Linked DNA regions of Candidatus Palibaumannia cicadellinicola. Each later gene encodes a partner of the first gene's protein in a complex. Links are inferred from orthologs where the notes say so. Each region holds a gene or a part of one and is shown on either strand. Other genes may lie near its edges.

The links. Proteins that work in one complex are often made in the same cells at the same time.
Region 2: the proteins of holB (region 1) and dnaX are in contact, whole or in part, in a cryo-EM structure (PDB 8GIZ), measured with the Escherichia coli proteins. The link is inferred for Candidatus Palibaumannia cicadellinicola from one-to-one orthologs.
Region 3: the proteins of holB (region 1) and holA are in contact, whole or in part, in a cryo-EM structure (PDB 8GIZ), measured with the Escherichia coli proteins. The link is inferred for Candidatus Palibaumannia cicadellinicola from one-to-one orthologs.

What each region holds. Positions count from the first base shown.
Region 1 is NZ_CP008985.1:494,037-497,698, reverse strand. Bases 1-2,994 are described here. They hold holB (DNA polymerase III subunit delta'), read left to right. Parts: upstream 1-992; coding sequence 993-1,997; downstream 1,998-2,994. Other genes in these bases: IM45_RS03795 (HIT domain-containing protein), read left to right, coding at 2,844-2,994; IM45_RS02390 (metal-dependent hydrolase), read left to right, coding at 2,013-2,810; tmk (dTMP kinase), read left to right, coding at 352-996; pabC (aminodeoxychorismate lyase), read left to right, coding at 1-256. Outside these bases: more of IM45_RS03795, read left to right, coding at 2,995-3,191. UniProt on the Escherichia coli protein: Part of the beta sliding clamp loading complex, which hydrolyzes ATP to load the beta clamp onto primed DNA to form the DNA replication pre-initiation complex.
Region 2 is NZ_CP008985.1:143,588-149,118, forward strand. The notes cover bases 1-2,968. They hold dnaX (DNA polymerase III subunit gamma/tau), read left to right. Parts: upstream 1-547; coding sequence 548-2,389; downstream 2,390-2,968. Other genes in these bases: polA (DNA polymerase I), read right to left, coding at 1-308; IM45_RS00655 (YbaB/EbfC family nucleoid-associated protein), read left to right, coding at 2,453-2,782. In the rest of the region: molecular chaperone HtpG, read left to right, coding at 3,050-4,948; adk (adenylate kinase), read left to right, coding at 5,021-5,531. UniProt on the Escherichia coli protein: Part of the beta sliding clamp loading complex, which hydrolyzes ATP to load the beta clamp onto primed DNA to form the DNA replication pre-initiation complex.
Region 3 is NZ_CP008985.1:287,536-293,046, reverse strand. The notes cover bases 2,564-5,511. They hold holA (DNA polymerase III subunit delta), read right to left. Parts: upstream 4,583-5,511; coding sequence 3,545-4,582; downstream 2,564-3,544. Other genes in these bases: leuS (leucine--tRNA ligase), read right to left, coding at 5,076-5,511; lptE (LPS assembly lipoprotein LptE), read right to left, coding at 4,579-4,962; nadD (nicotinate-nucleotide adenylyltransferase), read right to left, coding at 2,917-3,552; mrdA (peptidoglycan DD-transpeptidase MrdA), read right to left, coding at 2,564-2,820. Outside these bases: peptidoglycan glycosyltransferase MrdB, read right to left, coding at 1-951; more of mrdA, read right to left, coding at 958-2,563. UniProt on the Escherichia coli protein: Part of the beta sliding clamp loading complex, which hydrolyzes ATP to load the beta clamp onto primed DNA to form the DNA replication pre-initiation complex.

The sequences.
Region 1 (3,662 bases):
TGGGAGGCAAGTTTTTACTCCTGTGCTGAGCTATGCTGGAGTAGCCGGCATCATGCGCCGACGTGTATTAGGCTTATTACCAAAGCTTGGTTATTTATGTGAGGAAGTCACTACTGGCCCCGATGCGCTGAAACAAGCTGATGAGGTAATTATTACCAATGCTTTGCTGCCGATAGCACCGGTAAACTCAATCGGTTCATACTGTTACTATGAACGTACCTTATTTAATTTACTCAGCCCACAGTGCCAATGCTAATGAAATACTAAATAATTTTAACAAGCATCCATTTGCTAACATCTCTTGCAATAAAAACAGCTATCACGAAACACCATAGTCAATCCGGATAGGCCATGAATAGTAAATTTATTGTTGTCGAGGGCCTCGAGAGTACCGGCAAGACCTCAGCAATTCAACAGATAGTAGCTATCTTACATAGCTATGGTATTAACGATATAATCTCTACTCGAGAGCCAGGTGGTACTCCATTGGCAGAACAACTACGTACTCTAATAAAGCAAGGCATAGGATCTGATCCGATTACCGACTGTGCTGAGCTTTTGTTGTTATATGCCGCACGTGCACAATTGGTAGAAAGTGTTATCAAACCTGCGCTAACGCGCGGTGCCTGGGTGATTAGCGATCGACACGATCTTTCCTCTCAAGCTTACCAAGGCGGAGGCCGCGGCATAGATAAACAGGTGTTACAAACTCTACGAAATGCGGTATTAGGGAATTTTTATCCTGATTTCACACTATATCTGGATTTGCCTCCGGCAATGAGTCTAGAGCGAGCCCGCGCTCGTGGCACACCACTAGATCGAATTGAAGCTGAATCACTATCTTTCTTCCACCGTACCCGCGCGCGTTACCAGGAACTAGTAGCTAACGATTCTAGTATCGTAACTATCGATGCTGGACAGCCGCGAGAAAAATTTAGCGCCGCAATTCGCAATCAGATAGAGCAGTGGCTTAGTACCCAGGAAATACATCGATGAGATTATATCCCTGGTTAGAATCTCATTACCTTAATATTTTGACTAGTTACCAGCAGGGTAAGGGACATCATGCACTCTTACTGTATAGTCAAAAAGGTAACGGGAAGGCATTCTTATTTCAAGCATTAAGTAATTGGTTAATGTGCCTCAAACCAAATACCATCATCAATTGTGGTCAGTGCCATAGCTGCCAATTGATGAATGCAGGCAATCACCCAGATTATTATAAGATTGAGCTAGAAAAAGAACAGCAGAGCATTGGTGTAGAGACAATCCGCATCTTGATTGAAAGCTTATATAGTCACCCGCATCAGGGCGGCGCTAAGGTAGTATCGCTGTCACATATCAAGTTATTGACCAAGCAGGGAGTAAATGCACTGCTAAAAATGCTGGAAGAACCGCCAGAGGAGACTTATTTTCTACTTGGTTCCAGAGATAAGTCATGCCTGTTACCCACTTTACTGAGCCGCTGTCTTTGCTGGCAATTACCTTCTCCGGATGAAGCGCTAGGGTTAAGTTGGTTACAGCAACAGAAGGAGACTTATCCTATTTTAGCTGCTCGCACCGCGCTACGTTTATGTGGAGGTGCTCCTCTAGCGGCGCTAGCCTTACTACAACCAGCATGTTGGAACAAGAGGCAAGCATTGTGTGTAGCTATGAGAGAAGCACTACATCATCGTGATTTTTTAACTTTGCTACCTTTCCTCAATGGAAATGAGGATGTACCGCTACATTGGGTGCTTACTCTCTTGATTGATGCACTCAAATTGCAGCAAGGAGCGCAGGCTTTTTTAGTTAACGCGGATCAGCTAAATTTGATAACTGCGGTAGCAATGCACTGGACTTCACTTACCCTGCATCGTCAAGTGCAGCAATGGCTACACTGCCACCACCAGTGGTCTGAGGTTAGCGGCATTAATCGCAAATTGTTGCTGACGTACCGATTATTAAATTGGGAGTGGGATATGAGTAATCCGTATACTCACCCCTGGACTCTATAACAAAAAGGGAAAGTTATGTTTTTAATTGATTCTCATTGTCATATCGACAAACTCAATTACCATAGTTTACACCGGGATGTAACAGATGTCATGAACAAAGCTAAGATACGCGATGTACGACTCATTTTAGCGGTGTGTACCATTCTACCTAACTTTGATAACATGACAGCCTTCATTGGCCGCCGTGATGATATTTTATTTTCTTGTGGCATTCATCCCTTGAACATTAATGAACAACCCTATGACTTATTCGAACTAGGCCGTATAGCTACAAGAGAGAACGTTGTGGCGCTCGGCGAAACTGGGCTAGATTATTCTTCTAATAAGCAGGAAAATAAAGCACTGCAGCAAGAGATATTCCGTGAACATATCCGTATTGGAAACGAGCAGAACAAACCTCTGATTGTGCACACCCGGAGCGCACGCGACGATACCATTGCCATTTTACGGGAAGGAAAAGCTGAGAAATGCAGTGGGGTATTACACTGTTTTACAGATGACCGTGATACTGCTAAAGTATTGCTAGATATAGGTTTTTATATCTCTTTCTCTGGTATTATTACTTTTCGTAATGCTGAGTTATTACGTGAAACTGCACGATTTGTTCCCCTTGATCGTCTGCTAATTGAAACTGATTCTCCCTATTTAGCGCCAGTACCTTACCGTGGTAAGGAGAATCAACCAGCGTATGTGCGCGATATAGCTGAATATATGGCAACACTGAAAAACATTAAGTTAGAGAAACTAGCAGCGGCTACTACCGCGAATTTCTGTCGATTATTCCACTTAGACGAGCAACTTAATAGCTTATGATAAATAAATTTTTACCCTTTCAGGCACAATACAATGGACGAAGAAACTATTTTTAGCAAAATTATTAGCAGGAAGATGCGAACCAATATTTTGTATCAGGATGATCTGGTAACTGCCTTTCGCGACATTCACCCGAAAGCTCCTATTCACATTATTATCGTTACTAATAAGTTAATTCCAACAGTTAACGACGTGAACACTACAGATGAAATAGCGTTAGGAAGAATGTTCTCCGTGGCTGCCAAAATCGCTAAACAGGAGAGCATCAGTGATGATGGGTACCGCTTAATTATTAATTGTAACTCTCATGGTAGACAAGAAATATATCATCTCCACATGCATTTACTAGGTGGTAGACAACTAGGTCCATTAATCACTTAATTGAGATTTAACCTTATAATTATAACATCAGACTTATGATGAGGATCAATATATTTTTAATATACTACTGACTATAGCACCGCTATTAACCAATAGTATAGCCGAAGCTAAGCAAGATCTATTATCTTCTGAACTGCTACCTGGGCTTTTAACTCGCGAGCTAGTACTAATGCCACCAAAATTTAAGTATCTTGACTGGAAAGGAAGCTTTTCTCCGCTCGTTAATCATATGATATCAGCTAATGGTATCTGCGAAGACAGCCTGCTGCTGGTTAATACCATAAAAAACAGTACCAACGGTAGCCTGCAGTCTGATGAAGCTACCGCCACGCTGAGTAGCTTGATTCCTAATCATAGTAATTTTCGTGTAGTAAGAGCAGACACACTTAAAAGTGCACGCATGAAGTTGGGACTTTCTGAAAATGACAGCTTAGAATCACGTAGTAAGGCAATAGGATGGCTAGATATCTT
Region 2 (5,531 bases), 350 kb from region 1 along the record:
CCCATTGCTCTAACTATTTCATATAACGGACTAATCTGGCAACATAGATCGTTTGGCATTATAGGACGGTGGGATTTATAATGTTCGAATAGTTCATCGCGAAAAGTTTTTCCATAGGCATCAAATACAACTGCTATCTGGCTAGTACGGTATTGCATTAATAGGCTCTTAAGCATATTCACTACGCCGTATATTGCTCCAGTTGGTTCACCAGCGTGATTGGTCAACGGCGGAAAGGCATGATAAGCACGGTAAAGATAAAATGAACCATCTACTAGAAGTAACTGCTTTTCTGCCATTTGCACCATAGCCAATTGGGATTGTGAGTGAAAACTTAATGTTAGCCATTGTCACCAGAAACAATGGTCATTACGCATATTATTAGCGCTCGGATTATTTAGTATTTTAAAAGAAAATAGATCAGATCAATGAATTATTATTCTATATTTCAACTAGTTTTTTACTGGTTGATAATCATATCGCGCATCGCGCGGTAGTGTCTAGCTGTGTTAGGATGAACAATATATTTATTTAGCAAATATAAACAATGAGCTATAAGGTACTTGCCCGTAAGTGGCGTCCACAAACTTTTGCCGATGTAGTTGGTCAGAAACATGTTCTAACAGCACTTACTAACGGCTTGTTATTGGATAGAATTCATCACGCATATTTATTATCTGGGACCCGCGGTGTGGGCAAAACTACTATTGCCCGCTTGTTGGCTAAAGGGCTAAATTGTGAAAAAGGTATAACTACTATACCATGCTGTCAGTGTAAAAATTGCAGTGAAATTGCACAAAGCTGTTTTGTAGATTTGATAGAGATTGATGCTGCTTCACGGACCAAAGTAGAAGATACCCGCGAACTTTTGGATAATGTCCAATACGCACCAACTCACGGACGCTTCAAGGTTTATTTAATCGACGAAGTGCACATGCTGTCTCGTTATAGTTTTAACGCACTTTTAAAGACGCTAGAAGAACCGCCTGCGCATGTTAAATTTCTGTTAGCAACTACTGATCCGCAGAAGATACCCATGACTATTCTATCCCGCTGCTTGCAGTTTCATCTTAAGGCGCTTAATGTTAGCCAAATTAGTAACCAGCTGATACATATCTTACAGAATGAGCATATTTATGCTGAGCAACGTGCGTTGGAACTATTAGCCCGCGCAGCTGATGGTAGCATGCGTGATGCATTAAGCCTGACCGATCAAGCTATTATTATGGGGCAGGGAATTGTTAGTTGGGAAGCGGTTAGTATCATGCTTGGTCATATGAATACAGAGCAGTCACTAACATTAATAGAAGCGCTAGTTAATGCTAATAGCAAAACTATGATGGAAGAACTAGCACAATGTGCGGTACGTAGCATCAACTGGGAAAACTTATTAGTAGAGATGTTATCTCTACTACACCGTATTGCTATGGGTCAACTACGATCTGAGCAATTAAACTACGATAATCAAATGGACCACTTGTTACCTCGCCTACGTAATTTAGCACGACGTATTACACCAGAAGATCTACAGCTTTATTACCAGACTCTGCTAATCGGCCGTAAAGAGTTACCCTATGCACCAGATAGCCGCATGGGGGTAGAAATGACTATGTTGCGCGCACTAGCTTTTCATCCGAACAAAACTCTATCGTCTGTGCACGATACTTCTGCTAGTGTAGAAAAAATAATTAATCAATCCCCATTTGATCACACTTTATCAGGCTTAACTACAATATGTGATACCAGACGAATGGATATGGATATAGCAGAAAAGATAGAAAATGACGATATGAGCGCTAAATGTTTGCAGGCGCGCACAGCTTTGCTACAACACCAAGAGAGACACAAATCAAATCATAGTCAATCGGTCTCTAGTAACACACTAGAGCGCCGAACTTCAGTCTACGAGTATCTAGATCAGCGTCATAATGCAAAAGATTGTACATTACGAAAAAATAACGACACCAAACCCCTGGAGTTAGTAGCTAAGTTAATTCAAGAATCTATCAAGCGAGACCCTTGGTCGGCGCAGGTGCAACGTTTGTCGCTACCTAAAATCGTACAGCAACTAGCACTCAATGCGTGGCAGGAGAATATTGCGCCTGGAAAGATATGCCTGCATCTGCGTTCGTCCCGGCGCTATCTTAAATCTGTGGACGCTCATAATACGTTACGTAACGCTTTGAGCGTAGATTTAGGTACACAGATTGAATTAACCATACTGGAAGATGATAATCTTGAGGTTAAAACGCCACTAGAGTTGAGACAAGCTATTTATGAAGAAAAACTGATACAAGCACGGGAAGCCATTACTACTGATAGACATATTCAAATGATGCAGCATATTTTAGATGCTCAGTTAGATGAAGACAGTATAGAGCCTATTTAACTTAATATATGTATGACTATTTATCGTAGCAGAAGCAGCCCTACTCAAGAGAGAGATAACACTATGTTTAGTAAAAGCGGTATTAATGACCTAATGAAGCAAGCCCAGCAAATCCAGCAAAAAATGCAACAGATACAAGAAGAAATTGCTCAGCTAGAAGTTATTGGAGAGTCCGGTGCTGGCTTAGTTAAAGTCACTATCAACGGCACTCATAATTGTCGTCGTGTAGAAGTTGATCAAAGTTTACTAGAAGATGATAAGGATATGCTAGAAGACTTAATAGCTGCGGCATTCAATGATGCAACTCGTCGCATCACTGAAACTCAAAAAGAAAAAATGACATCTGTATCTAGTAGCATGCAGCTTCCGCTTGGTTTTAATATTGCATTATGATGCTTTCAGCAGCAATCGGCTTATCAGATTTTCCGCGTAGTTAAATGAAAAGAAAAAATAGATAACTTAATTGATTATAGATATGATCCATGCTTATGCTATTGCTCACTTAATTAAATGTGCGGAGATCTTGGTACGTAATACTCAAACTAGATTTAATCTAATATGACGATCACATTCGCTGTTCTTTTTTATGTTTCTGCTTGAAAGACTCGGTACTGATCCCCATGTTTTCATCATTTCAACCTATTTATTTGGTAGTAATTTATGAGTATGACAAAAAAAGAAACCCGTGGATTTCAATCAGAAGTGAAGCAGTTACTTCATCTAATGATTAACTCACTTTACTCTAACAAAGAAATTTTCCTACGAGAACTAATTTCTAATGCTTCAGATGCTGCGGATAAATTACGCTTCCGTGCTCTTGCACAGCCTAATCTGTATGAAGGAAATGGAGAACTACACGTACGCCTAGTGTGTAACAAAGATAAACGTACCGTTACGTTGATCGATAATGGCATAGGAATGCGTCGCGATGAAGTGATCGAGAATTTAGGCACGATTGCTAAATCTGGTACCAAAGCTTTTCTTGAATCAATGGGTACAGACCACATTAAAGATAGTCAGTTAATCGGTCAATTTGGTGTTGGTTTTTATTCTGCATTTATTGTCGCTGAAAAAGTCACAGTACATACCCGTGCAGCTGGTGCTTCTGCTGAAGAAGGAGTTTACTGGGAGTCAACAGGTGAAGGAGACTATATCATCGCTTCTATTCATCGGCCAGAGCGTGGAACGGAAATTACTTTATATCTACGTAAAGGTGAAGAGGAATTTCTTGATGACTGGCGAATCAAAAACATAATTGGAAAGTATTCCGATCATATTTCTTTGCCCATTGAGATAGCAATAAATACTAAGCAAGAAGAAAAGAGCATCAATTGGGAAAAAATTAATAAAGCTCAGGCATTATGGACTCGTAATAAAGTCAATATAACTGATGAAGAATATAAAGATTTTTATAAACATCTATCTCATGATTGTAACGACCCACTCAGCTGGAGCCACAATAGGGTTGAAGGAAAACAAGAGTACACTTGCTTATTGTATATTCCAACTAATGCTCCCTGGAATATTTGGAATCGTGATCAGAAATACGGTCTGAAACTTTATGTGAAGCGCGTACTGATTATGGATGATGCATCATATTTTATACCAAACTACCTACGTTTTATAAAAGGGATTATAGATTGCAATGATTTACCGCTGAATATTTCACGTGAAATTCTGCAAAATAGCCGAGTAACTCAGGGCTTAAAGAGCGCGATGACTAAACGTGTACTGTTGATGCTAGAAAAATTAGCTAAAGAAAATAGCGAACAGTACCAGTCTTTCTGGCATAATTTTGGCCTAGTACTAAAAGAAGGGCCAGCAGAAGATCCAGCAAATAACGAAACGATAGCTAGACTACTTCGTTTTGCTTCAACCTATAGTAATAGTCCAGTGCAAACTGTATCACTCGATGAGTATGTTAGCCGCATAGTAGAAAAGCAGGAGAAGATTTACTACATCACCGCTGATAGTTACGCTGCCGCAAAAAGTAGTCCACATCTAGAATTGCTGCAAAAAAAAGGTATTGAAGTTTTATTACTTTTTGATCGTATTGATGGATGGATGATGAATTATTTAACGGAATTTAACGGTAAGTCATTCCAGTTGGTAAGTAAAGCTGATTTAACATTCGATGAATTTGCTTATGAAGAAACAACGGAACAGAAAGAGATAGAAAAAGCTTTAAAGCCATTTGTCGAGCGAGTAAAAAGTTATCTCGGTAATAGAATTAAAGAGGTACGGTTAACATATCGTTTAACTGATACACCAGCTATTGTAACTATAGACTCTAATGATATGACAACACATATGGCTAAACTCATCGTTGCAGCAGGGCAGACGAAACCTGAAATTCAGTATATCTTTGAGCTAAATCCAGAACACCCACTAGTTAAACGTGTAGCAAATATAAGCGATGAAATAGCATTTAGCGAATGGATAGAGCTACTACTAGATGAAGCTTTATTTGTTGAAAGTGGCACATTAGAAGATCCTAATAAATTTATTCGCCGTATGAATCAGTTACTAAACACTATACCAAACGAGGTAATTCAATAGGAAGATAGGAAGAGATGCTATCGTTTTTGTTGGATCGTATAACTTCGATAATTCGATAAAGAGACTAACGTAATGCGTATTATTCTTCTTGGCGCTCCTGGCGCTGGTAAAGGTACTCAAGCACAATTTCTTATGAAACAGTACGGAATTCCGCATATTTCCACAGGCGCTATGTTACGCGCGGCAGTAAAAAAGAGATCTACGTTAGGAAAAACAGTCAAAGCAATTATCGATACAGGAAGATTAGTAACAGATCAACTAGTTATAAAGCTAGTCAAAAAAAGAATTCTACATAAGGACTGCCATAAGGGATTTTTACTAGATGGTTTTCCTCGTACCATTACTCAAGCAGAGGCAATGAAAGTAGCTGGTATTAAAATAGATGTTGTACTTGCTTTTATTGTACCAGATACCTTACTTATAAACCGTATTGTCGGTCGTATGGTTCATGGACCGTCTGGACGCATTTATCATGTAAAATTTAATCCACCGCAACAAGAGGGCAAGGATGATGTTACTGGCGAAGCCCTCAAAATACGTCAAGATGACCAGGAAGACACAGTACGTCAACGTCTGGTAGAGT
Region 3 (5,511 bases), 210 kb from region 1 along the record:
ATAAACGAAAAAAATAAGCATAAAACCTCCCGCCATCACTCGGCCAAAAGTATTCTGCGCACTAGCGGCAATTACTATACCGCGGATAATCACGCTCAGATAGAGCATCAGCAGTACTAGAACGCCTAGGAATCCCAACTCTTCGCCTAATACCGCAAAGATAAAGTCGGTGTGACGCTCCGGTAAGAACTCTAGCTGTGATTGTGTACCATGCAGCCAACCTTTACCGTTTAGACCACCAGATCCAATTGCTATTTTCGACTGAATAATATGATAGCCGGCCCCAAGAGGATCGGTTTCAGGATCTAATAGCATTATTATCCTGTTTCGTTGATAATCGTGCATGAGGAAAAACCAAAGCACCGGGATAAAAGCAAAGACGAGCAATCCAGCAACTGCGATTAATTTACAACTAATACCAGAAAGAAATAGCACAAATAGACCTGATGCGCCGATTAAGATCGCGGTGCCTAAGTCAGGTTGCGCCGCTACTAGCAGAGTAGGGATAAAAATCAGCATCAAAGCAATGGCAGTATTCTTCAAAGATGGTGGATAACTATCTCGGTTAATGAAACGCGCTACCATTAATGGTACAGTTACTTTCGCGATTTCCGACGGCTGAAAACGTACCAAGCTTAAATCTAACCAGCGTTGGGCACCTTTACGAATTTGCCCGAAGACGTCTACTAGTACTAGTAGCAATAGGCATAACATGTACAAATATGGCGCCCATCCTTCATAAACTCGCGGTGGTACCTGCGCTAAAACTAGCATCACCAACAGGCCTATGATAATCTGAACCATCTTGCCTTCCATTATGCCTATATCCTGACCGCTGGCGCTCCATATCACAAAGGCGCTGTAGAGTAGTAGCAGTGTGATGAAAAATAACAACATCACATCGATATGTAGTTTATTTAATAGTATACTTTGTGGGGAATGATTAGTCATTGTCATTTAATCATGTGTCTTCTCATCTAGCAGCATGTAGTCTAAAATTTTCCTAGTAATGGTGCCTACCGCCGGACCTACTCCGCCATTTTCTAACAACACAACTACACAGACCGTTGGTTGATCGTATGGGGCGAATGCTGTCATCAATTTATGATCGCGTAGCCGTTCGGCTATCTTATGAACATTATAAGTTTCATTCGCTTTTAGGCTATAGACTTGAGCGGTACCTGATTTCGCAGCAGTCTTATAAGGTGCATCGGAAAAACTTTGCCGTGCTGTGCCGTTGGGGCGGTTAGCAACACCGTACATGCCGTCTTTAGCAATTTCCCAAAATTCCGAATTCGGATCTCCAATTTGGCTATTATTATGTTGGTGATATTGTACGAGCTGACCATTTTCCCGTGTACCAAATAGTAAATGTGGTGTACCGACGGCACCGTTATTAATGAGCGTCATCAGTGCTTTTGACATTTGTACCGGTGTAGCAGTCCAATATCCTTGGCCGATGCCAACTGAAATAGTATCCCCCTGATACCAAGGTTTATTGAAACGATTCATTTTCCAATGACGCGTAGGCATCACGCCAGCACGCTCCTCAGAAAGATCAATTCCAGTATTCTGACCATAGCCAAATTTTATCATCCACTCTGATAATCGATCAATTCCCATATCATAGGCAACCTGATAAAAGAAAGTATCTGCTGATTCCTCAAGAGCCTTGGTTACGTTAAGCCTACCGTGCCCCCAACGTTTCCAATCTCGATAACGTTTTTCTGAGCCTGGTAATTTCCACCAACCAGGATCAAATAGCGAGAAATGTTTCTCGAGAACTCCTAAGGTTAATGCAGACACTACAATATAAGGTTTAACAGTGGACGCAGGGGGATATACTCCCTGGGTCGCGCGGTTTATTAGTGGATAATTTTCATCCTTTAGTAGATTATGATAATCTTGACTGGAAATACCTTCTACAAAAAGATTAGGATCGAAACTGGGGTTCGATACTAATGCTCGGATACCACTGTCTCGCGGATCTACAACTACTACTGCAGCACGGCTACCAGCTAATAGTTTTTGAATATACTGTTGTAGGCTTAAATCTAACGTAAGATAGATGTCTTTGCCAGCCTGTGGTGGCTGCTGATGTAGTTGGCGAATAACGCGGCCGCGGTTGTTTACTTCTACCTCTTCATAGCCTGTTTTTCCGTGTAGGGTGCTTTCATAGTAACGTTCAATACCTAGTTTTCCGATATCGTGCGTTGCTGCATAATTGGCTATTATGCCCCTTTTTTCTAGCTGTGCTATATCGTAGTCGTTAATTTTGGCAACATATCCTATAACATGGGTTAAAGCTGAGCAGTAAGGGTAATAACGACGCTGGTATTCTTTAATCTCAACGCCAGGAAAACGGAATTGGTTCACAGCAAAACGTGCCTGCTGTACATCAGTGAGATTTGACTTTAGTAGTAATGAAGTAAAATTTCGTGAACGTTTACGCTCTTTTTCGAAATGGGCTATATCGTTATTAGTTAGATCTACAATAGAACTCAGATCTTCGAGAGTTTGTTTTAAATTATCTACTTTTTCTACTACCAGTTCTAGCTGATAAATAGTGCGGTTCAACGCTAGTGGTGTACCGTTGCGATCATAAATTATTCCTCTACTCGGCGTGAGAGGTACCAGCTTAATACGGTTTTCATTAGAGCGGGTGCGGTAATCTTCAAAGTTAGTGACTTGCAGAGAATATAAATTCAAGATAAGCACACCGCTGAGCAGCAAAATACCGGTAAACGCTACTAGTACACGGCGCACAAACAGCGCTAATTCAGCTGAATAGTCGCGAAATGGGTTACGTATTATTTTCATTTCGTAAAATTGACGATAACTATCGCATTATCTAATAATAATTAATTGTATTATTCATACTTGCTAAAAATTATGCTTTATAGCGTAGTGCGCACACTAGCGGTATAAACCTTGCTCGTCAATATAACCTTGTACCGAAGGCGTTAATAAATCATAGCAGGGTAGAATGGCATGTAGGCGTCCGCGAATATCACTAGCTGAAATTGCTAATTCTGGTGTTGCAGCGCAATATACAAGCCCCGCAGGTTGGTGGTGTAGCGCAGTAGGATCATCTGTTAAACGATTTTCCATCCAGTTATAACCATGTTGGTAACCAGGTCGTGCGCAAACTAGAATATGGCACAGCTCTAATAATTCTTTACTTCGGTGCCACTGTGGCAGTGTTAATAGAGAATCTTGACCAATAATTAAACCTAGTGGTGCCATAGGACCGTACTCCCTACGTATAGCTTGAAATGTTTCCACAGTCCAAGATGGCGTGGCGCGACGCAATTCACGTTCATCAATAATAAAAAGCTCACCAGGTGTGTCGGCAATAGCTAGTCGTGTCATCATTAGTCGTTGCTGAGGGGTTGCTTGTGGTGGTGGACGGTGTAGTGGAATATGATTCGGTAAAAGGATAACGCGTTGTAAATTTACTAACTGTGCTAACGCTATCACCGGCTGTAAATGGCCATGATGAATAGGGTCGAAGGTTCCGCCGTAGAAGGCTGTCAAGAATCTTTCAGACATCTATCATCGCGGTAGGAAAAAGCGTATTACTACATAATAGTTGTCCTAAGGCATTGATATCAGCCCAGACATAATCACTATAATCCTGCTTAACCGTGAGTTCTATCTTTAGCATGAGTGCTATTGCCTGATAGAGTTGTTGTACGCTAAGACGCTGTAGCGCCTGCATGAGCAACGGTCTGCGATTTTGCCAAATTTTATGCTGGTCGAACAATATACGCGCAGGCGTGTAGGCCATATGACGTTTGAGGGTAAGTAGTAGAAAAATATCTCGCTGGATATAGCGCAGGAGTATCACTGGTTCCCTAGCTTCTAGCCTCAATTGCTGTAGGATATGACTCGTACGTTTACTGTTGCCAGACAGTACCGCATTTATCCAATGAAACGGAGTAAAGTAAGAGGTATCGGTTACTGCCTCTTCTACCAACGGTAGAGTTAGTATGCCATCAGGATGAATTAGCTTTAGGCGCTCAAGTGCCTGGACCAGAGCAGGTAAATTACCTTCATAGCAATAACACAACAACTTACAAGCAGCATCATCTAGCGACAAATGCATGTTTTTAGCACGGTTCTTCACCCAGCATGGTAATTGTGCTGGGTCAGGCGTCGTGCAGTCAACCAGCACCGCATTATTGCTACTCAATGCTTTGAACCAGAAACTATTTTCTTGAGCACGAGTTAGTTTTTGGCCACGCAAAATTAATAGGAAATCTGGATGTAACAGCGACACCAGTATGGCTAGTTTTTTCTCGATAGTTGCAGTTACACCGTTTTCCGGTAGTCTCAGCAATAAAGTCTGGCGGTGGGCAAATAGGCTTAGTACTTGACTCAGGCTGAAGATGGTATCCCAATCAGTGACATCTTCTAATGAGACGCGGAAATGTTCATTAAACTTAAGAAGCTGCGCCTTAGCTTGAATACTGTCTTCGCTCTCTTGTAGTAATAAGAGATCATTCCCAAGGAGTAAATAGCAAGGACGCAAATGATTTTGTAGTTGCGTCCTGAGCTGTTCCGGATAAATCCGGATCATCGCGTTGCCGAGACCACCATCAGCTGTGGCAACAAGATCTTGGCCAAAGCATCATCAGTAGTATACACATGTTGCAGCACTAACAAAAGTTGATGCACCAGCTGCTGCGAAGCCTGTTGGTGCATCTCCTGGCGAATCATATCTTCTTCCTCGTTTTTAGCTAGTGCCATTAGCGGATTATCAAATAAAGTACGGTAGACCTTAATATTAATGGGATAATAATCCTTGTTGGGCATGAAGAACTTTATTTGGTATCCTGCCGTTTTACCATCTTGGAATACCGAGATGGTCACTTTACTTTCCGATGAATTAAGAATGTACAGTGATGGCATAGCTGGGCTATTAGTATCGTCGTGGATAGTAATATCATTTATATGCAACTATGTGAATTGGTATTCTACGTAAATGATAGCAACAGCTAGTAGTCAAAATCACTGCTAAACCTAGCATCGGTGCAAAAGTGAGGTATCGTATACCGCCTTCTTCTATTAACCTAACCTACTACTAGGTTTATCAGTTTTCCAGGAATATAAATTACTTTATGTACTTTAGTATCTTCTAGATATTTAGCAACCGATTTTTCTCTAGAGGCACGTTCCAGTACAAATACTTCGTCGGCATCAGCGGGCACGGTAATTCTACTGCGCCGTTTACCATTTATCTGAATTACTATTAATTGAGCGTCCTCCACCAGCGCTGATTTGTCCACTATGGGCCATGGGGCATTATCAATGTTTCCTTCTCCGCTCAGTGCCTGCCATAGCGTGAAGCAAACATGAGGAGTAAATGGATACAACATACGCACTACCGCAAGTAGAGCTTCCTGCAACAGAGCGCGGTCTTGTGTACTATCCTGCGATGCGTGTACCAATTTATTTATGATCTCCATAATTGCGGCAATAGCAGTATTAAAAGTTTGGCGGCGGCCG